2 regions of the Rhizobium sp. TBD182 genome follow, and region 2 is predicted to be linked to the other one. Evidence: predicted binding sites of a transcription regulator. Region 2 holds the regulator's gene; the other holds the start of a gene.
The links. The regulator HrcA, encoded in region 2, represses chaperone genes, less so after heat shock. The targets are predictions, from matches to a motif close to GTTAGCACTCNCNNNNNGNGAGTGCTAAC.

Region 1 (10,805 bases), 330 kb from region 2:
GCCGGGAGGGTGCGAACGAGTTTTATCAGGCCGGCATCGAGGATCTTGGCGATACCGATATCGCCGCCGCCGATGCCCGCGCCGTGATTGATGCAACCGCCATCCTGAAACGCCTTCTGCCTGGCCGTTCGCTCGCCGTCACGCTGGGCGACCAGCAGGTGTTCGAGGCGGTCGTTGCAGCGCTCGGCCTGCCGCTCGGTTGGCAGAAACGGCTGGTGCAGGCTTTCGGCGATATGGCGCAGCTCGACGCGCTGCTGGAAAGCCTCGTGCACCCCAAGCCCATGACCGGCCTTGACGCGCGGGTCGCTGGACTTCTGGCAACGGGCGAAGAGGCGGTGCTGGTCGATTATCTCGACACGGTAATGCAGGAAACCGGCTATTCCACCAATGCCAGCCGCTCGCCGCAGGAAATCGCCCGCCGTCTGCGGGAAAAGCTGGCGCTTGCCGCCACGCGTCTGCCGGATGAGAGTTTCGAACTGCTCAAGCAGTTTCTGGCCCTGCAGGCGCCCTTGCCGCAGGCCTCCCAAGTTCTGGCCGATTTTGCCGCAAAGGCTAAGCTGAAACTGGACGGTGCGCTTTCCGCTTTCGATAAGCGTGTCGCGGCCCTTGCGAATGCCGGGGTCGATCTCGAAACAGTCAGCTACGGCGCGGCCTTCGGCCGTCCGCTCGATTATTATACTGGCCTCGTTTTCGAGGTGATGGAAGAAGGTAGCGATAGCGTTCTGGCCGGTGGTGGCCGTTTTGACCGACTGCTGACGCTGCTTGGCGCGCAGGAAAAAATACCGGCCGTGGGCTTTTCCCTCTGGCTGGATCGCATCGAAACGGTGCGCGGGAGCGATAAGCCATGATCACCATTGCCTTGCCCTCCAAGGGCCGGATGAAGGAAGACGCCTCCGCCGTTCTGGAACGCGCCGGGCTGAAGGTCGCAGCTGTCGGTAACGACCGGTCCTATCGCGGCCGCATCGAAGGGCGCGACGATATCGAGATTGCCTATCTCTCAGCCTCCGAGATCGCCCGCGAAATTGGTGCTGGCAGCGTGGATTTCGGCGTGACGGGTGAAGACCTAGTGCGAGAGGGGCTGACCAACGCCGATGCGCAGGTGGAATTCTGCGCCCGCCTCGGTTTCGGCCATGCCGATGTCGTTGTCGCCGTGCCGGAAATCTGGCTGGATGTGGACAGCATGGCCGATCTCGGCGATGTGGCCTCGGAATTCCGTGCCCGTCATGGTCGCCGTTTGGCAATCGCAACCAAATACTGGCGGCTGACGCAGCAGTTCTTTTCGCGCCAGCACGGCATTCAGCTTTACCGTATTGTCGAAAGCCTTGGCGCCACCGAAGGTGCGCCGGCGGCAGGGCAGGCGGATATCATCGTCGATATCACCTCCACCGGCTCGACGCTGAAAGCTAACCACCTGAAAATCCTCTCCGACGGCATCATCGTCCGCTCGGAAGCCTGTTTCGTGCGCGCCCGCAAGCCGGAGCACGAAGGTGATCCGGCGGTTCAGGAGATCGCGGCGCGAATAAAAGCGGCTGTCTGAAAGCACAAAAGAAAAAAGCCGCCGGATCGCTCCGGCGGCTTTTTTCTTGGTCAGCCTATGGGTTCAGGCGCGGGCGGCAACTAAGCCGCGCTTTGCGTCGACGGAATAGGCGCCTGCACCGAAGGTTGCGAGCAGGATATAGGCGCCGGCAAGGGTGATGTTCTTCATCAGCATGATGCCGTTCAGCGTGTTGATCCAGCCGAGAGCAGGCTCAGGCCAGCCGGGAACGGCAACGGTGCCGCTGTGGAATACGAGGCCGGTGAACACGCAGAATGCTGCAAGCGCCCATGCGGCGATCTTCGTCTGGAAACCGGCGAGAATGGCAAGACCGGCAACGAGTTCGAACAGGCCGGCAAGATAGGCAAGCGCGGTTGCGGCAGGCATGCCGGCGCCCGAGATCATGCCAGCAGTGCCAGCCGGATCGGTGAGTTTGCCGAAGCCGGAATAGATGAAGATGAAGGAAAGCAGAATGCGGGCGATGAGAACGAGAGCGTTCTGGCTGCTGGACATGGAGTATCTCCGGTAAGTGATCGGCGTGTCGCCGGTTAAACTGCAAGGTGATGTCTGGAGATATCAATGACCGAAAATCATGCATCTATAAAGATGAACAATAGAAGACAAATTGTCTTCATTTTGTGAACGACCAACAATGTCGTTCAATGACATTGAGCGCGCATCCCCGTTTGAACGGGACCATTCGACTCGATCTATCCATTTGTTTTAAAAAAATTTCCTGACATAAAGCCGCTGCGCAGTTTCACTGGAAACGCGCTAGGCGGCGAAGCGCATATCCTCGAAACGCGGAAACAGGAAGAGCCCCGAAATGCGCCCTTGCTGGCCGATCTCGAAACCCGAGGATTCGCCCATGCAAATAAGCGGCTGCCGCATTGCCGGCAGGGTGAACAGGCCGGTGGAAAAGCAGAAGCGTGAGGGTGCGGCGGAAGCCTGTTCGAAAATTTCGAGCACGCGGTCGTGGTGACCCCGATCGTAACACCGGATCAGGCTGAGCAGGCCGCACTCACCCTGCGGCAGCCCATGCATGAAAGATGCATGTTCGCCAAGCTTGATGACGCCGCTCGAAAGATCGCCGCTCCATTCCTCCGAAATAAAGAAATGCGACAGGGTCTGAGTATCCGGCATGGTTGTCGCGGCCGCAGGCAGAGCATCGTTGCGTCTTGATATTTCGAACAAATCGCGCCCCCGCATGAACATCGTACCAGCGCTGCAATCTCAAGCGTCGCTGCCAAGTTGATTTTTCATCGCCATCCGCATTCGAGCGTGCTTGCCAAGCATCGAACCCCTTCAATGCTTGCATCCCGCCGCGGCACCCTCACGGGCGCTGACTTATAGTTTATTTTCTTCTACCCACAACAACCTGTCAGAGAGAAAATCAAAAATAATATGTATTCCTTCATCGTAATCGCGAAATATATGAAAAAAAGACAACTAAATGTCGTGCTTATAAACTGGAGAGGGCGAAAATCCGCCCCATCGGCAATTGTGATTCGCCTCTATCGGCACCCGATTATTGCACGCGCTGCCAAAAACAAGCCGACTAAAGTTATCGCTGTTTCAAAAAGAGACAATATTTTTTAAGCCCGATCCCGGCAAGTGAAGATATCGCGCCAGCTCTCACAAGGGGCATGGGCGCCAACGAAAAAAGGGCGATCCGAAGACCGCCCTTTCGTATTCCAGTGACAGGACTGATTAGAAGTCCATGCCGCCCATGCCGCCGCCAGGCATCTGGGGCATTGCCGATTCCTTCTTAGGAAGTTCGGCGATCATGGCTTCGGTGGTGATCAGCAGCGAAGCAACCGAAGCTGCGTTCTGCAGGGCCGTGCGAACAACCTTGACCGGGTCGACGATGCCGAGCTGGATCAGGTCGCCATATTCGCCGGTCTGGGCGTTGTAGCCGTAGTTGTCTTCGTTCCGGTCGAGGATCTTGCCAACAACGATGGAAGCTTCGTCACCTGCGTTTTCTGCAATCTGGCGAACCAGAGACTGCAGAGCCTTGCGGACGATGTTGATGCCGGCTTCCTGGTCGTCGTTCTCACCCTTGACGGTGATCTTCGTGGAAGAACGCAGCAGGGCAACGCCGCCGCCCGGTACGATGCCTTCCTGAACAGCAGCGCGCGTCGCGTTGAGAGCGTCGTCGATGCGGTCCTTCTTTTCCTTCACTTCAACTTCCGTCGAACCGCCAACGCGGATCACGGCAACGCCGCCAGCGAGCTTGGCAAGACGTTCCTGCAGCTTTTCGCGGTCGTAGTCGGAAGTGGTTTCTTCGATCTGCGCCTTGATCTGGGCAACACGGCCTTCGATGTCGGACTTCTGGCCAGCACCGTCAACGATCGTGGTGTTTTCCTTGGAGATCGAAACCTTCTTCGACTTGCCGAGCATGTCGAGGGTAACGCTTTCGAGCTTGATGCCGAGGTCTTCGGAAATGACGGTACCACCGGTCAGGATGGCGATGTCTTCCAGCATGGCCTTGCGGCGGTCGCCGAAGCCAGGAGCCTTGACGGCAGCGATCTTGAGGCCGCCACGCAGCTTGTTGACGACGAGCGTTGCAAGGGCTTCGCCTTCTACGTCTTCAGCGATGATGACGAGCGGCTTGCCGGTCTGAACGACAGCTTCGAGAACAGGCAGCATGGCCTGGAGGTTCGAAAGCTTCTTTTCGTGCAGAAGGATGTATGCGTCTTCGAGGTCCGCAACCATCTTTTCCGGGTTGGTCACGAAGTAAGGCGACAGGTAGCCGCGGTCGAACTGCATGCCTTCGACGACTTCGAGTTCGGTTTCAGCGGTCTTGGCTTCTTCAACGGTGATCACGCCTTCGTTGCCGACGCGCTGCATTGCTTCAGCAATGTCGAGACCGATCTGACGCTCGCCGTTTGCAGAGATCGTGCCGACCTGTGCAACTTCTTCCGAAGTGTTGATCTTCTTGGCCTTGGCCTGAAGGTCCTTGACGACTTCAGCAACGGCCAGATCGATACCGCGCTTGAGGTCCATCGGGTTCATGCCGGCAGCAACTGCCTTTGCACCTTCGCGAACGATGGCCTGGGCCAGAACCGTTGCGGTGGTGGTGCCGTCACCGGCGATGTCGTTGGTCTTGGAGGCAACTTCGCGAACGAGCTGTGCGCCCATGTTCTCGAACTTGTCTTCGAGTTCGATTTCCTTGGCGACAGAAACGCCGTCCTTGGTGATGCGCGGTGCGCCGAAGGACTTGTCGATAACGACGTTACGACCCTTCGGGCCGAGGGTGACCTTCACTGCATCAGCGAGAATGTCGACGCCCTTGAGCATCTTTTCGCGCGCTGTGCGGCCGAATTTGACTTCTTTGGCTGCCATTTTCAAAACTCCTGGTTTCGAATGGCCGGACGGGGTCCGGCTTGAAATTTAAGGAAACGATGGGTGCGGCGAAATCAGCCGATGATACCCATGATGTCGGCTTCCTTCATGATCAGAAGGTCTTCGCCGTCGAGCTTGACTTCGGTGCCCGACCACTTGCCGAACAGGACGCGATCGCCAACCTTGACGTCGAGAGCGACGACCTTGCCGGCCTCATCGCGAGCGCCGGAACCGACGGCGACGATTTCGCCTTCCTGCGGCTTTTCCTTGGCGGTATCGGGAATGATGATGCCGCCCTTGGTCTTTGCTTCGGACTCAACGCGACGAACGACGACGCGATCATGAAGCGGGCGGAAATTGGTGCTTGTCATTGCCTAATCCCTCGATCAAATGACTTCAGGAACCTTTTGCAGGTTCACGTGATGGGTGTTAGCACTCCTCTTGTTGGAGTGCCAGCAAAGCCGAGATAAGGAGGCGTCCCCCCGGAGTCAAGAACGCATTGCCGGAAAAATTTCACGGCCTATGGTTACCAGCGTTCCATGACAGAAAATTTCCACGCTATGACGGACGAGGACAAATCGCTCTTTTTCAGGCAGCCTTCGTTTTCGGCGTAGAGGGGTTTTATGTTCGGATGGTGGCCGGTGGTCCGGAGGCAGGCCTGGCGCCGCTTTTTTCCTTGCCATCGGCGTCCTGCTTTGCCATGTGACGCACACCCTTTTTTCGCACCCGGAAAGCATATCATGGCCCATCGCATTCTCACCCTCGGCGAAATCACTGATGGGTTCGACGTTGTTCTTTCGGATGTCTGGGGCGTGCTGCATAATGGCGTTAGCGCTTTCCCGGATGCGGCGGTTGCGCTGCACGACGCGCGCAAGGCCGGCAAGACCGTGGTGCTCATCACCAATTCGCCGCGTCCGGCCCCCGGTGTCATCGCCCAGCTTCGCGTTCTCGGCGTGCCGGATGAGGCCTATGACCGCATCATCACATCGGGAGACGTCACCCGGGGCCTGATCGCGGAAGGCCCAAGAAAAGTCTTTCTGCTCGGCCCCGAGCGGGACATGCCGCTGCTGGAAGGTCTCGATGTCGAACGGGTCGGCGAGGTGGAAGCGGAATCCGTCGTCTGCACCGGTTTCTTCGATGACGAGACGGAAACGCCGGAAGACTATACGGAAATGCTGAAAGGCTTCATCGCCCGCAAGGCGCCGATGATCTGCGCCAACCCCGATCTGGTGGTAGAGCGCGGCGAGCGCATCATTCCCTGCGCCGGCGCCATGGCAGCATATTACGAACAGCTTGGCGGCGAAGTCCGTATTGCCGGCAAACCGCACGCACCGATCTATGAAGCCTGCCTTGCGGCGGCGAAAGAAGTGCGCGGCGATTTCCCGAAGGATCGCGTGCTCGCCATTGGCGATGGCATGCCGACGGATGTGAAGGGCGCAATTGCGAGCGGCCTCAACCTTCTTTATATCAGCGGCGGCATTCACGCCGCCGAATATACGCTGAATGGCCAGACGGACGAGGCGCTTCTGAACGCCTATCTGAAGGGGCAGGGCGCGGCTCCCGGCTGGTGGATGCCCCGCCTTGCCTAGGAAACGTCTGGCGTAAGCCGGCGTAAACAATGGATCGACTGCAATGACCGTCTTTCATCGCAATGAAAAAAAGGAGCCGCTGCCTGAAGGCTTGCGCAGCGGCGTCATCGCGATCGGCAATTTCGACGGTGTGCATCGCGGCCACCGTGCCGTTCTGGACCGTGCGCTGGAACTGGCCGAGGCGCGTGGCGTACCGGCACTGGTGCTGACCTTCGAACCGCATCCCCGTTCCGTCTTCCGCCCTGACACGCCGGTCTTCCGTCTGACGCCTGCGCCGTTGAAGGCACGTATTCTCGAGGCCATCGGTTTCCGCTCGGTCATCGAATACCCCTTCGACCGCGAGTTTTCGCAGCGCTCGGCGGAAGAGTTCGTCAATTCCATTCTGGTCGACTGGCTGGGCGCCAGCGCCGTCGTCACCGGCTTTGATTTCCATTTCGGCAAGGGCCGCGAAGGTGGTCCGGCATTTCTGATGGCGGCCGGCAAGCGCAACGGCTTCGACGTGACGCTCGTGGATGCCTTTCGCGACGAGGGCGCGGATGTCGTCTCCTCGAGCCGTATCCGCTCGCTTCTGTGCGAAGGAGATGTGGCAGGTGCCGCCGGACAACTCGGGTATCGTTTCACGGTGGAAAGTGAAGTCATAGGCGGCCAGAAGCTGGGGCGAACTCTGGGTTACCCAACGGCCAACATGGCGCTTTCACCCGAAACGGAGCTGAAAGCCGGCATCTATGCCGTGCGGTTCCGCCGCCCCGACGGGGCGATTTACGATGGCGTTGCAAGCTTCGGTTACCGCCCGACGGTCACCGATAACGGTGCGGCCCTTCTGGAAACCTACGTCTTCGATTTTTCCGGTGATCTCTACGGTGAGGTGTGTTCGGTATCCTTCTTCGGGCACCTGCGTGACGAGCTGAAATTTGACGGCTTGGACCCGCTGGTCGCGCAGATCAGGCGGGATGAGGAAGAGGCGCGGGCGATGCTGTCAGGCGTGCGGCCGCTCAGTGAATTGGATGCGAAGATAGCATTTTGAGCGGGCAGATAATCCTGTCCCGGATTGTCGTCGCTTTTCACTTCCTTTTTGCCGGAAAACCGCATAAACAACCGGCCATGTCCCAATACCGGTTGCTGTTTAAAGTTCAGATAGGCCGAATTATTGGCCCGGCCTTCCGCCCGCTCTGAAGAGCCGGAAGGTCCGGGATTTTGGCGCTCGTCATGGCATTTGACATGGCGCTTTCCGTATTTGCCCTCTTTGAAATTGAGACGGCGCGACCGACACGGCGCGCAACAACGGTACAATTATGAGCGACACCGCAGAAAAATTCGACTATTCCTCGACCCTCTATTTGCCGCAGACGGATTTCCCGATGCGTGCCGGCCTGCCGCAGAAAGAACCGGAAACGGTGAAGCGCTGGCAGGAAATGGGCCTTTATAAAAAGCTCCGCGCCTCCGCCGCCGGTCGCGAGAAATTCGTGCTGCATGATGGCCCGCCCTATGCCAACGGCAACATCCACATCGGCCATGCGCTGAACAAGATCCTGAAAGACGTCATCACCCGCTCGTTCCAGATGCGCGGTTTCGACGCCAATTACGTGCCCGGCTGGGATTGCCACGGCCTGCCGATCGAATGGAAGATCGAGGAAGCCTACCGCGCCAAGGGCAAGAACAAGGACGAGGTTCCGGTCAACGAGTTCCGCAGGGAATGCCGTGACTTCGCGGCTGGCTGGATCAAGGTTCAGTCGGAAGAGTTCAAGCGCCTCGGCATCGAGGGTGACTTCGAAAACCCCTACACAACCATGAACTTCCACGCGGAAGCCCGCATCGCCGGCGAACTGCTGAAGATCGCCAAGAGCGGCCAGCTCTATCGCGGTTCCAAGCCGATCATGTGGTCGGTTGTCGAGCGCACGGCGCTGGCGGAAGCCGAGGTCGAGTATCACGACGTTGAAAGCGACATGATCTGGGTGAAGTTCCCGGTGAAGGACGCTGCGCCAGCTCTTTCCGGCGTCTCTGTCGTCATCTGGACAACCACGCCGTGGACCATCCCCGGCAACCGCGCCATCGCCTTCTCCTCGCGGGTCGAATATGGCCTGTTCGAAGTCGAAAGCGCGCAGAACGATTTCGGTCCGCAGCCGGGTGAAAAGCTGATCTTCGCCAGAAAGCTTGCCGATGAGGCTGCTGCCAAGGCGAAGGTGACCTTCAAGTTCGTGCGCGATGTGAAAGCTGAAGAACTGGCCGCCATCACCTGCGCCCATCCTTTGGCGTCGCTTGGCTACGATTTCCCGGTTCCGCTTCTCGATGGCGACCACGTCACCGACGATGCAGGCACGGGCTTCGTGCACACTGCGCCGAGCCATGGCCGCGAGGACTTTGACGTCTGGACCGCGCATCAGCGTGAGCTGGAAGCGCGCGGCGTTTCGCCGGCCATCCCGTTCCCCGTTGGCGATGACGGGTTCTACACCGAGGACGCACCCGGTTTCGGCCCGTCTGCCGAAGGCGGCGCGGCCCGCGTCATGGATGATAACGGCAAGAAGGGCGATGCCAACGAGCGCGTCATCAAGGCGCTGATCGCTGCCAACAACCTGTTCGCGCGCGGCCGTCTGAAGCACAGCTATCCGCATAGCTGGCGCTCCAAGAAGCCGGTGATCTTCCGCAACACGCCGCAGTGGTTTGTCTATATGGACAAGGAACTGGGCGACGGGACGACGCTGCGCTCGCGTTCGCTTGATGCCATCGACCAGACCCGTTTCGTTCCGGCATCCGGCCAGAACCGCCTGCGCGCCATGATCGAAGGTCGGCCCGACTGGGTTCTGTCGCGCCAGCGCAGCTGGGGCGTGCCGATCGCGGTCTTCGCCGACGAGCAAGGTGAGGTTCTGGTCGACGAGGCTGTCAACGCCCGCATCCTCGAGGCCTTCGAGGCTGAAGGTGCGGATGCCTGGTTCGCCGAAGGCGCCAAGGAACGTTTCCTCGGCAATGACCATGACCACGCCAAATGGCAGCAGGTCATGGACATCCTCGATGTGTGGTTCGATAGCGGCTGCACTCATACCTTCACGCTGGAAGACCGCCCGGACATGAAGTGGCCGGCGGATGTCTATCTCGAAGGATCGGACCAGCATCGCGGCTGGTTCCATTCGTCGCTGCTGGAAAGCTGCGCGACGCGCGGCCGCGCGCCCTATAACGCCGTCGTCACCCATGGCTTCACCATGGACGAGCAGGGCCGCAAGCAGTCCAAGTCTCTCGGCAACGTTGTTGCACCACAGGACGTGATGAAAGAGTCCGGCGCGGATATCCTGCGCCTGTGGGTCATGACGACCGATTACTGGGAAGACCAGCGTCTGGGCAAGGCCATCATCCAGACCAATATCGACGCGTATCGCAAGCTGCGCAACACCGTGCGCTGGATGCTCGGCACGCTTGCCCACGACAAGGGCGAGGAGATCGCCTATGCCGATCTGCCTGAACTGGAAAAGCTGGTGCTGCACCGCCTGTCCGAGCTGGATAAGGTCGTGCGCGACGGGTACGACGCCTTCGACTTCAAGAAGATCGCCCGCGCCCTGATCGATTTCGCAAATGTGGAGCTGTCGGCTTTCTACTTCGACATCCGCAAGGACACGCTTTATTGTGACGCGCCGTCGTCGCTGAAGCGCCGTGCATCGCTGTCGGTCATCGCCAAGCTGTTCGATTGCCTCGTCACATGGCTTGCGCCCATGCTGCCCTTCACCACTGAAGAAGCATGGCTTTCGCGCTATCCGGATGCGGAATCGGTGCATCTCGCCCAGTTCCCGGAAATTCCGGCGGAGTGGAACAACGACGCGCTGGAAGCGAAGTGGGAGAAAATCCGCAAGGTCCGCACGGTCGTCACCGGTGCGCTCGAAGTGGAACGCCGTGAAAAGCGTATCGGCTCCTCGCTTGAGGCAGCGCCCATCGTGCACATTGCCGACGCCGATCTTCTGGCGGCTCTCTCCGGGCAGGATTTTGCCGAAATCTGCATCACCTCGGCCATTTCGGTGGTCGGCGATGAAGGCCCTGCCGATGGCTTCCGCTTGCCGGAGGTCGCAAAGGTCGTGGTCGAGCAGAAGCTGGCGGAAGGCGCAAAATGCGCACGCTCCTGGCGCATCACCACCGATGTCGGTTCCGATCCGGACTATCCGGAGGTTTCGGCCCGTGATGCGGCGGCACTGCGCGAGCTTGCCGCGTTGGGATGATTTAAAGCTGCTGCGCATCGTTCCTGTCGAAAAATCGATTTCGAGTTTCGGGCCGATGCGCGAGGAAAATGGCCGGATGAATTGCGCTTTAGCTCTTCATCCGGTACACCTGCCTGAAAATGGCCGGATTTGCACGGCAAT
Region 2 (10,805 bases):
TGACTTCCACCGGCCGCAGGCGGCGGGCAGAGCGGACGAAACGCTGTTGCAGGTCGGCGATCAGATACATCGCCTCCAGATCGTTCTGGAAGCGCTGGCGAACGCCGGGGCGAATGACCTTGACGGCGACCTTGCGCGGCCCTTTCGGCGTATCCACTATCGCCGGGTGAACCTGGGCGATGGAAGCGGCGGCGATCGGATCGCCAAACTCCCTGTAGAGTTCCGAAACAGACCGCCCGAGCGAACCTTCGATGTTAGCCTTGGCCGCGGCTGCGGGGAAAAATGCCATGCGGTCCTGCAGGCTCGCAAGATCGTCGGCGAAGTCGGCGCCGACCACATCCGGCCTTGTGGCCAGAAACTGTCCCATCTTCACATAGGACGGGCCAAGCCGCTCGACAGCTACCGCTAGCCGGTCGCTACGCTGCGCCCGCTTGGCCTTGCTGCGGGCGAATGGCTTCAGCAATGCCTTCATCACTTGCGCGGAGGCAGGAAGGTCATCGGATGGCAAGGCCAGCACGACGCCTTCGCGCACGAGAACCCAGCCAACCCTTGCGAGGCGGAAATATGCGCCCAAAGTGCTCATGCTTATGCTTGTCTCCTGCTTTTGCCGGGCATGGTCTTAAAGCTTCCAGCCGGAATGCAGGGCGGCGATACCGCCGGTGTAATTTGTATAGGTCACGCGCGAAAAGCCGGCGGAGCGGATCATCGTCGCGAAATCCTCCTGATTGGGGAATTTGCGGATAGACTCGACCAGATATTGATAGGGCTCGGCATCCCCGGTGATCATCTTGCCGAATTGCGGAATGGCGTTGAACGACCATGCATCATAGACGCGGTCGAGTAGCGGCATTTCCACCTCGGAAAATTCCAGCACCAGCAGTCGCCCGCCACGTTTCAGCACGCGGTAGGCTTCTTTCAGCGCAACGTCGATGCGCGGTACGTTGCGAATGCCGAAGGCGACCGTATAGGCGTCGAAGCTGTTCGCCTCGAAGGGCAGCTCCTCGGCATTGGCTTCAACGAAGGTCAGATTGTCGGAGAGCTTTCGTTTTGCCGCGCGCTCCTCGCCAACGGCAAGCATCGAGCCGTTGATATCGAGAACGGTGGCATGCGCCAGACGGTTGGAGGCTTCCACGATGCGGAAAGCGATATCGCCGGTGCCACCAGCTACGTCAAGCACCTTGTAAGAGGCATCCTTGCGTGGTGAAAGCGAGGACACCATGGCGTCCTTCCACAGCCGGTGCAGGCCGGCCGACATCACGTCGTTCATAATGTCGTAGCGCTTGGCCACCTTGTGGAAGACATCGTTGACCAGCCCCTGCTTTTTGCCTTCGTCCACTTTGTGGAAGCCATAGGACGTTTCCATGCCGCCTTGGGCAGTGGTACGGGCGTCGGTCATCGTCTGTCTCCATATTAATTGCGTGGCGGACCATAGCGGAAACGCCATGGCGACGCTATCTGTTGCCGCATCGCCTGGGCGCGACATTTCGCGTGCATTGTATAGACCACATGGTCCTAACGATAAACTGCCGGATAAGCCAGATGCCAGAATTGCCAGAAGTCGAAACCGTTAGACGCGGCCTCGCGCCCACCATGGAAGGGGCAAGAATCCGCAAGCTCCATCTTGGCCGTCCCGATCTGCGCTTTCCGTTCCCGGAGGACTTCGCGCGCCTGATCGAGGGCAGGACGATCATATCGCTCGGGCGCAGGGCGAAGTATCTCTTGATAGAGCTGGAAGACGGGCTGACGATCGTTGCCCATCTTGGAATGTCCGGCTCGTTCCGTATCGAGGCGGCGGCGGATGAGGCAGGAAATAGGAACGCGCCCGGCGCGTTTCATTATGCCCGCTCGAAGGACGGCAAGCACGATCATGTCGTCTTTCATCTGGATAAGGGCGAAGAGCGCATCTGCGTCATCTATAATGACCCGCGCCGCTTCGGCTTCATGCATCTGGTGGAGCGCAACAAGCTCGACCTCTACCCCGCTTTTGCGGAGCTGGGACCGGAACCGACCGGCAACGCGCTGAGCGCGGATTATCTCGCGAGCCGGTTCCAGGGTAAAAGCCAGCCGTTAAAAAGCACGCTGCTGGACCAGAAGGTCATTGCGGGCCTTGGCAATATCTATGTCTGTGAGGCGCTGTGGCGTGCCCATCTCTCGCCTTTGCGGGCGGCGGGAACGCTGGTGACCAAAACCGGAGAGCCGAAGCCGCAGCTCATCAATCTCACGGAGAAGATCCGGGACGTGATCGCGGACGCAATCGCCGCCGGCGGCTCTTCCCTGCGCGACCATATACAGACGGACGGAACGCTCGGTTATTTCCAGCATTCCTTTTCAGTCTACGATCAGGAAGGCCAGCCTTGCCGTACACCCGGCTGCGGGGGTACGGTTGAAAGGATAGTGCAGGCCGGTCGTTCGACCTTTTATTGCGCGGCCTGCCAGAAGTAGCTGAGGCGGAATAATGGCGAGGGAGACTGCCGTGGATTATGAAACGATACTGGTCGAGAAGCGCGACGAGGTGGGCGTCATCACGCTCAACCGGCCCAAGGCGCTCAACGCCCTCAATTCGGTGCTTCTGAAGGAGCTGCGGCACATTCTCTCCTCGTTCTCTGCTGACGATTCCATCGGCGCGATCATTATAACGGGTTCGGAAAAGGCGTTTGCCGCTGGCGCGGACATCAAGGAAATGCAGGGGCTGGATTTTGTCGATGCCTATGTCGGCGACTTTCTCGGCGGCTGGGACGAGGTCGCATCGACCCGCAAGCCGGTTATTGCCGCAGTCTCCGGCTTTGCGCTGGGCGGCGGGTGTGAACTGGCAATGATGTGCGATTTCATCATCGCTTCGGACACGGCGAAATTCGGCCAGCCGGAAATCACGCTTGGCGTCATTCCCGGCATGGGCGGCTCGCAACGGCTGACGCGGGCGGTGGGCAAGGCGAAGGCGATGGATCTGGTTCTGACCGGCCGCATGATGGATGCGGCCGAGGCAGAGCGCGCCGGCCTCGTTTCGCGGATCGTCCCCGCGGCAAATCTCATGGATGAGGCGGTGGATGCTGCCACGCGCATCGCCTCGCTGTCTCGCGCTTCCGTTCTCATGGCCAAGGAAAGCGTCAATCGCTCCTTCGAGGTTCCTCTTTCGGAAGGGCTGAGATATGAAAGGCGATCCTTTCAGTCGCTCTTTGCAACAGCGGATCAGAAGGAGGGCATGGCGGCCTTCGTTGAAAAGCGCAAACCCGCTTTCCGGAATCGCTAAGGATTCGGAATATCGGCGTTTTCCGCCATTTGCGCGTTGACGGGCGTACGCTTTAGCGGTATATGCCCGCCCACGGTTAAGGAAAGCCATCCGGCTTGTCCGAAATTACTCCCGCATTCTTGGGTTAAGTGAGGTCTTCGAACGACCCGATCCTCTGGTTGCGGAATTTGGTTTGAATTCGAAGAGAGGCATACATGGCCAATACAACTTCGGCGAAAAAGGCGACCCGCAAGATCGCTCGCCGTACCGCAGTCAACAAGGCTCGCCGTTCGCGCGTTCGCGGCTTCATCCGCAAGGTCGAGGAAGCTATCGCTTCGGGCGATCTGGCAGTAGCCACCGAAGCTCTGAAGGCAGCTCAGCCTGAGATCCAGCGCGCAGCGACGCGTGGCGTTCTGCATGGCAACACGGCATCCCGTAAGGTGTCGCGTCTTGCCCAGCGCGTTAAGGCTCTTTCCGCCTAATCCGGCTAATCACAATTAACTATTCAAAAAGCCTGGTCTTTTGACCGGGCTTTTTGTGATTCTAACCCTACGTTAATCATTCCTGCCGTAACGTGACAAACGCGTGTCAGATGAGCGACAAGAAAAACTGAATAAAAACAATGGATTGCCGGAGGTCTCCCGAAAAATGGGAAGCTTTCTCTACGGAAGTCGCAGCCAGTTTTGAGTCAAGAAGATTTTTATTTTTTTGCCAAAACGGGCTATCGAAAAATGCCAAAATTGAATCTCATTGATTCATAAGCGATTCTGCTTCGGACCTTGCCGGTGATGCAAAACGACCATTGCGAGTCAATGGTCGATCTGAGTTTTTGCAGAAAAAACGCCATTGATCTCTCCCCACGATCCTGCCTAAATGCATTTCAACAAGGGGTGCGGATCTCAGTCCACAGATTATCTCGATGATCGTATCGACGATATTCACCTTCTTGCTGGCGGGCCTTTCGAGGTCCGTTTTCTCAGGTCATTGAGCTTTTTGTGCCGTTTCGGTCTCGGAACGGGCTGGAGCTTTTTGTCCTTAAGAATGCGCCTTACAGTTGTAGCGAAAGGAGCGTTTTTAGCGTGTCGCAGGCCTCTCCATGAAGGGGAGGGAAATGGGATAACCGGCTCGCAAACAAGTAGTAGTCTTTGACACTCTTTCGAGGGGAGTGCTGGAGGCGGGAAATAATACGAGGGGGATCTCTGGCGATCGTTTTTTGATCGTCAGGCTATGATTGGCAATTTGAAAGGCGGCAATATGCAATTGAATTTGGCGATGGGTGCGGTGGCCGATGGGGACCGCGCACCACAGGCTCGTGATGCAGCTTGCTCAGAAGCGGCAGGGGATAAATCGGCAATGAAGCACGATGCGCTGTTTGAACGTTTTAGCGCGCGGCTGAAGGCACAGGTTGGTCCCGAGGTCTATGCAAGCTGGTTTGCACGGCTCAAACTCCACACCGTTTCGAAAAGCGTCGTCCGTTTTACCGTTCCGACGACCTTTCTGAAGTCCTGGATCAACAACCGTTATATGGATCTGATCACCAGTCTCGTCCAAAGCGAGGATCCGGACGTGCTGAAGGTGGAAATTCTTGTCCGCTCCGCCAGCCGCCCGGCCCGCCCCGCGCAGGTCGAGGAACGGGTGCAGCCCGTTCAGGACATGGGCGTGGTTGCGCGCAACAAGTCCTTCATTCCGTCGCAGCCGGCGACAGCACCTTCTGCACAGCCTGCGGCGGCGCAGGCGACGCTGCGGCAGGGTAGCTCCGGGCCGCTGTTCGGTTCGCCGCTCGATACACGTTTCACCTTTGACACTTTTGTCGAGGGCTCGTCCAACCGCGTCGCGCTTGCGGCGGCAAAGACGATCGCTGAAGCGGGTGCCGGTGCTGTGCGCTTCAATCCGCTGTTCATTCATGCGGGTGTCGGGCTTGGCAAGACACACCTTCTGCAGGCGATTGCCAATGCCGCCATCGACAGTCCGCGCAACCCGCGTGTGGTCTATCTGACGGCCGAATACTTCATGTGGCGTTTTGCGACCGCGATCCGCGACAATGATGCGCTGACGCTGAAGGACACCCTGCGAAATATCGACCTTCTTGTCATCGACGACATGCAGTTCCTGCAGGGCAAGATGATCCAGCACGAATTCTGCCACCTGTTGAACATGCTGCTCGACAGCGCCAAGCAGGTAGTCGTGGCCGCTGACCGCGCGCCGTGGGAGCTGGAATCGCTTGATCCGCGTGTCCGTTCGCGCCTTCAGGGTGGCATGGCTATCGAGATCGAAGGTCCCGATTACGACATGCGCTACGAAATGCTCAACCGTCGCATGGGTTCTGCGCGTCAGGACGATCCGTCTTTCGAGATTTCGGACGAAATACTGACCCATGTGGCCAAAAGCGTGACAGCGAGCGGACGCGAGCTTGAAGGCGCCTTCAACCAGCTGATGTTCCGACGCTCTTTCGAGCCGAACCTCTCGGTTGACCGTGTCGATGAGTTGCTGTCGCACCTCGTCGGCAGTGGGGAGGCCAAGCGCGTCCGTATCGAGGATATTCAGCGCATCGTCGCCAGGCATTATAATGTGTCGCGGCAGGAGCTGGTTTCCAACCGTCGCACCCGCGTCATCGTCAAGCCGCGCCAGATCGCCATGTATCTGGCCAAGATGCTGACACCGCGCTCATTTCCCGAGATCGGTCGCCGTTTCGGCGGTCGCGACCACACCACGGTTCTTCACGCGGTGCGCAAGATCGAGGATCTGATTTCCGGCGACACCAAGCTCGGCCACGAGGTTGAGCTGCTGAAGCGCCTTATCAACGAAAACAACGCATGAAAAAAGCGGCCTTCGGGCCGCTTTTTTATTGGTTTCTCGGTTGTTGATTGGCTCAGGACCAGGCAGGCTGCCGGTCAGCAGGCGAGATCGGCGACCACGGCATCCAGAATAAGCATGCCGGAAGGAGTGCAGCGCAGGCGGGAATTGCCGATCCGTTCCACGAAGCCGTGTTGCAGCAGGAATTCCTCTTTCTCCGGGTCGAGCTCGCGGCCGGAGAGATCGCTCCAGCGAGCAAGATCAATGCCTTCGCGCAGGCGAAGGCCCATCAGCAGCAATTCGTCTGCCTGTTCGTCGACGCCGAGAAGCTCCTGATCGACCATGCCGTGGCCTTCACGCTCGACGGTCTCGAGCCAGGTTTCGGGATGGCGCTCGGTGACGGTGGCGAGCTTGGAAGCGCCATTGGTCAGGCGTCCATGCGCACCGGGTCCAATACCGGCATAATCGCCATAACGCCAATAGGTCAGGTTATGGCGGCTTTCCGCACCGGGGCGGGCGTGATTGGAAACCTCGTACGCCGGCATGCCGTAACGCTCGGTGATTTCCTGCGTCGCTTCATAAAGCACCGCCGAATGCTCTCCATCCGGTACGATCAGCTTGCCAGCCTTGTGCAGCCCGTAGAACGGCGTGCCTTCCTCGATAGTGAGCTGATAGAGCGACAGATGGTCGACGGCGTAGGAGACGGCTTCCTTCAGCTCAGCGTCCCATTCGGCCACCGTCTGGTTCGGGCGGGCGTAAATCAGATCGAAGGACATGCGCGGAAAAATCTCCCGCGCCAGACGGATGGCTTTAAGCGCATCGGCAACATCATGCAGACGGCCAAGGAACTTCAGGTCCCGGTCGTTCAGCGCCTGGACGCCGAGCGAGACGCGATTGACGCCGGCTGCCCGGTAACCGCGAAACCGCTCCGCCTCGACGCTTGAAGGATTAGCCTCCATGGTGATCTCGATACCATCAGGTACATGCCAGAAGCGCGAAACGCCATCAAGAAGCGCGCCTACGGTCTGCGGGTCCATCAGCGAAGGTGTGCCGCCGCCCATGAAAATGCTGGTAACGACACGCGGACCGCTGAGCGCCCGCATCTTTGCCATTTCGCTGAGGAACGCCGCAGTGAACCGTTCCTGATCCACCGGGCGGTGGCGGACATGGCTGTTGAAATCGCAATAGGGGCATTTGGCCGCACAGAAGGGCCAGTGCAGATAGATCCCGAAACCGGGATCGCCCGTATCCGGCAGAAGCGACGCGCCGGGGGCAGAAAGTTGGTGCTCCCCGGTCATCGGGTTCATGCCTCCAGACAGGTTTCGACGAATTTTTTGAACGCGCGGGCACGGTGGGAGAGCGCAAACGCATCGCCGTGCTTCCAGCCGTGTTTTTCGTCTGCGGTCATTTCACCGAATGTGGTGTCGTAACCTTCCGGTTTGAAGATCGGGTCATAGCCGAAACCGCTTGTTCCGCGCGGTGGCCACGCCACCGTGCCTTCCACCTCGCCGCGAAAATATTCGACATGCCCGTCCGGCCAGGCAAGGCACAGCACGCTGACGAAGCGGCCCGTGCGGTCTTCCGGCTTCGTTGCACCGCGTTCGGCAAGCGCATCCTCGACCTTCTGCATGGCCATGGCGAAGTCGCGCGTACCGTCAGCCGTTTCCGCCCAATTGGCGGTGTAAACGCCCGGCGCGCCATCCAGCGCATCGATGACCAGACCGGAATCGTCAGACAGAGCCGGCAGGCCGGACGCCTTCGCAGACGCAAGCGCCTTGATGGCAGCATTTTCCTCAAAGGTGGTGCCTGTCTCGTCCGGCTCCACGAAGTTCAGCTCCGCAGCCGATTTGGCTGAAAAGCCGAAAGGCCCGATCAGGTCGGCGATTTCGGCGATCTTGCCCTTGTTGTGGCTGGCGACAACGATCGTTCTGGTATCGAGCTTGCGCATGACGTTTTCCTGTCGGCTCAGGCTATTGCCTGTTTCTGAAGGGCCACCAGTTCGCTGCATCCGGCCTTTGCAAGACCGAGCAGCGTCAGGAATTCCTCTTCGGAGAAGGGGGCACCTTCCGCGGTTCCCTGCACCTCGACGATGCCGCCGGAGCCGGTGATGACGAAATTCGCATCGGTCTCGGCGGAGGAATCCTCGAGATAATCGAGATCGATGACCGGCTGTTTTGCAAAGATGCCGCAGGAGATCGCGGCGATATGGTCTTTCAGGACCTTCTCGACCTTGATCATGTTGCGAGTTTCCATCCACTTCAGGCAATCATGCAGGGCGATCCATGCGCCGGTGATGGAAGCCGTGCGCGTGCCGCCATCGGCCTGAATGACGTCGCAGTCGATGCTGATCTGGCGCTCGCCAAGCGCCTGCAGGTCGACCACTGCACGCAGCGAGCGGCCGATGAGGCGCTGGATTTCCTGCGTGCGTCCGCCCTGCTTGCCGGCTGAGGCCTCGCGTTTCATCCGCTCATGGGTGGAACGCGGCAGCATGCCGTATTCGGCGGTGACCCAGCCCTTGCCGCTGTTGCGCAGCCACGGTGGCGTCTTTTCCTCAAGGCTTGCGGTGACGAGCACATGCGTATCACCGAATTTGACCAGACAGGAACCTTCGGCATGTTTCGAGAAATTGCGCTCGAAGGAAACCTTGCGCATCTGATCGGTTTTTCTGCCTGAAGGCCGCATATGATCCACTCTCCATGTTGGTTCCTGCCTTCTAAGGCGCGCCCCGGGGTTTTGCAAAGCCAATTTCCATTTTGCCGCAGCGGTGCAACGCATTATATTGGTACGGACAGAGTTTTGACGATAAAGAACGGATGATATGGGCTTTTCCGCACCGCTTTCAAAAGATCAGGCATCGTTGCTGGATGAACGGTCGCGGGAGATTTTCCGGCGCATCGTCGAAGGCTATCTCGACACCGGCGAACCCTTGGGGTCGCGCAGCCTGTCGCGGCTGTTGCCGATGTCGCTTTCACCGGCCTCCGTTCGCAACGTCATGAGCGATCTCGAGGAACTCGGTCTCATCTATTCGCCGCATATCAGCGCCGGGCGACTGCCCACCCAGACGGGGCTGCGCTTCTTCGTGGACGCATTCATGCAGGTGGGCGATCTGCCCGCCGATGAGAGAGCCAGTATCGACCGCCAGATCGGTCCAGTCGCCGGCCACGAGCAATCGCTGGAAGGGTTGCTGACGGAGGCAAGCCGCATGCTTTCAGGCATGTCGCGCGGTGCCGGCCTGGTGCTGACGGCCAAGAGCGACGTCATTCTCAAGCACGTTGAATTCATCCGGCTGGAGCCCACCAAGGCGCTTGCCGTGCTGGTGGGGGACCACAATCAGGTCGAAAACCGTATCATCGAATTGCCGGTCGGCATTTCGTCATCGCAATTGACAGAGGCGGCAAATTTCATCAATGCCCATCTTTCCGGGCAGACGCTGCAGGAACTGCGGGGCCAGTTTCAGACGCAGCGTGCCGAATTGCAGTCGGAACTCGGCACGCTCGCGCAGGACCTCATCGAACGGGGTCTCGCCATATGGGCGGGCGACAATGAAGAGGGCAAGCTCGGCCGCCTCATCGTCCGCGGACGCTCCAACCTGCTGGAAGGTCTGGCCGGTGAGGAAGATATCGATCGTGTGCGCCTGCTGTTCGACGATCTGGAGCGCAAGGAAAACCTCATCGAGATCCTCAACCTTGCGGAAAGTGGCTCAGGCGTCAGGATTTTCATCGGCTCGGAAAACAAGCTCTTCTCGCTGTCAGGCTCGTCACTGATCGTGGCACCTTATCGGGATGAGGAAAATCGCGTTGTGGGTGCCGTCGGCGTCATCGGTCCCACGAGGCTCAATTACGCCCGTATCGTGCCTATGGTGGACTACACCGCACAAATTATGGCCCGCCTTTCCCGAAAGCAGAGATAGGACAAGCCCGCAAGGTTAGAGAATGCGGCAAGCTTTTCGCCGCAAGCCTTGATTTTTGCCCTTCAAACCTCGATATCGGGCGCAACCAACAATATTCAAATCTGGAGAACGTCATGACCGACGATACGAAAAAGCCCGGACCTGACGCGGACGTCGCCGAAGAGTTTGTCGAACCCGCATTTACAGGGGAAGAGACGGCGGAAGCTGCCGAGCCCGATCCGATCGAACTGCTCAGGGCCGAAAATGCCGATCTGCGCGACAAGTTCCTGCGTCTTGCAGCAGAAATGGACAATCTTCGTCGCCGCACCGAGCGCGAAGTCAAGGATGCGAAGGCCTATTCTCTCGCCGCTTTCGCGCGCGACATGCTTGCCGTTTCCGACAATCTTCGCCGCGCTCTTGAAGCCATTCCTGACGAACTCAAGACCAATGGCGAAGCCGGTCTCAACGGCCTGATCGAAGGTGTCGAGATGACGGAGCGCTCGATGCTCTCGACGCTGGAGCGCCATGGCGTCAAAAAGATCGATGCGGAAGGCCAGAAATTCGATCCGAATTTCCACCAGGCGATGTTCGAAATTCCGAACACAGCAGTTCCGAACAACACGGTACTGCAGGTGGTTCAGGCCGGTTTCACCATCGGTGACCGGGTGCTGCGCCCCGCCATGGTTGGCGTCTCAAAGGGTGGCCCGAAGGTGGAGACCGCCGCAGCGCCCGAGCCGGGCACCGCCTCCGTCAACGAGAAGGATGCGTGAGGCATTCCCTCATCTAAAGCGCGTCCGGATATAAAAACCGGGACGCGCTTTTGTTTGAAATGCTCCAATAAAAAACGCGCCTCAAGGGCGCGTTTTTTTGTCCATGGAAAGGACCGTCGGCAGCCTT

Region 1: a site for HrcA is predicted at 5,308-5,336, ahead of groES (co-chaperone GroES). Genes of this name have one in related genera too.

Annotation. Positions count from the first base shown of each region.
Region 1 covers NZ_BDLN01000001.1:1,183,369-1,194,173, reverse strand. Annotated here, with positions in the region: gene T18_RS06040 (ATP phosphoribosyltransferase regulatory subunit) at 1-848, shown strand, start outside; gene hisG (ATP phosphoribosyltransferase) at 845-1,537, shown strand; gene T18_RS06030 (DoxX family protein) at 1,601-2,047, opposite strand; gene T18_RS06025 (hypothetical protein) at 2,309-2,743, opposite strand; gene groL (chaperonin GroEL) at 3,245-4,879, opposite strand; gene groES (co-chaperone GroES) at 4,954-5,250, opposite strand; gene T18_RS06010 (TIGR01459 family HAD-type hydrolase) at 5,620-6,468, shown strand; gene T18_RS06005 (bifunctional riboflavin kinase/FAD synthetase) at 6,512-7,492, shown strand; gene ileS (isoleucine--tRNA ligase) at 7,761-10,664, shown strand.
Region 2 covers NZ_BDLN01000001.1:1,509,502-1,520,306, reverse strand. Annotated here, with positions in the region: gene ubiB (2-polyprenylphenol 6-hydroxylase) at 1-583, opposite strand, end outside; gene ubiE (bifunctional demethylmenaquinone methyltransferase/2-methoxy-6-polyprenyl-1,4-benzoquinol methylase UbiE) at 620-1,396, opposite strand; gene mutM (bifunctional DNA-formamidopyrimidine glycosylase/DNA-(apurinic or apyrimidinic site) lyase) at 1,540-2,442, shown strand; gene T18_RS07590 (enoyl-CoA hydratase) at 2,474-3,247, shown strand; gene rpsT (30S ribosomal protein S20) at 3,442-3,708, shown strand; gene dnaA (chromosomal replication initiator protein DnaA) at 4,580-6,043, shown strand; gene hemW (radical SAM family heme chaperone HemW) at 6,118-7,317, opposite strand; gene rdgB (RdgB/HAM1 family non-canonical purine NTP pyrophosphatase) at 7,323-7,967, opposite strand; gene rph (ribonuclease PH) at 7,985-8,701, opposite strand; gene hrcA (heat-inducible transcriptional repressor HrcA) at 8,838-9,929, shown strand; gene grpE (nucleotide exchange factor GrpE) at 10,043-10,678, shown strand.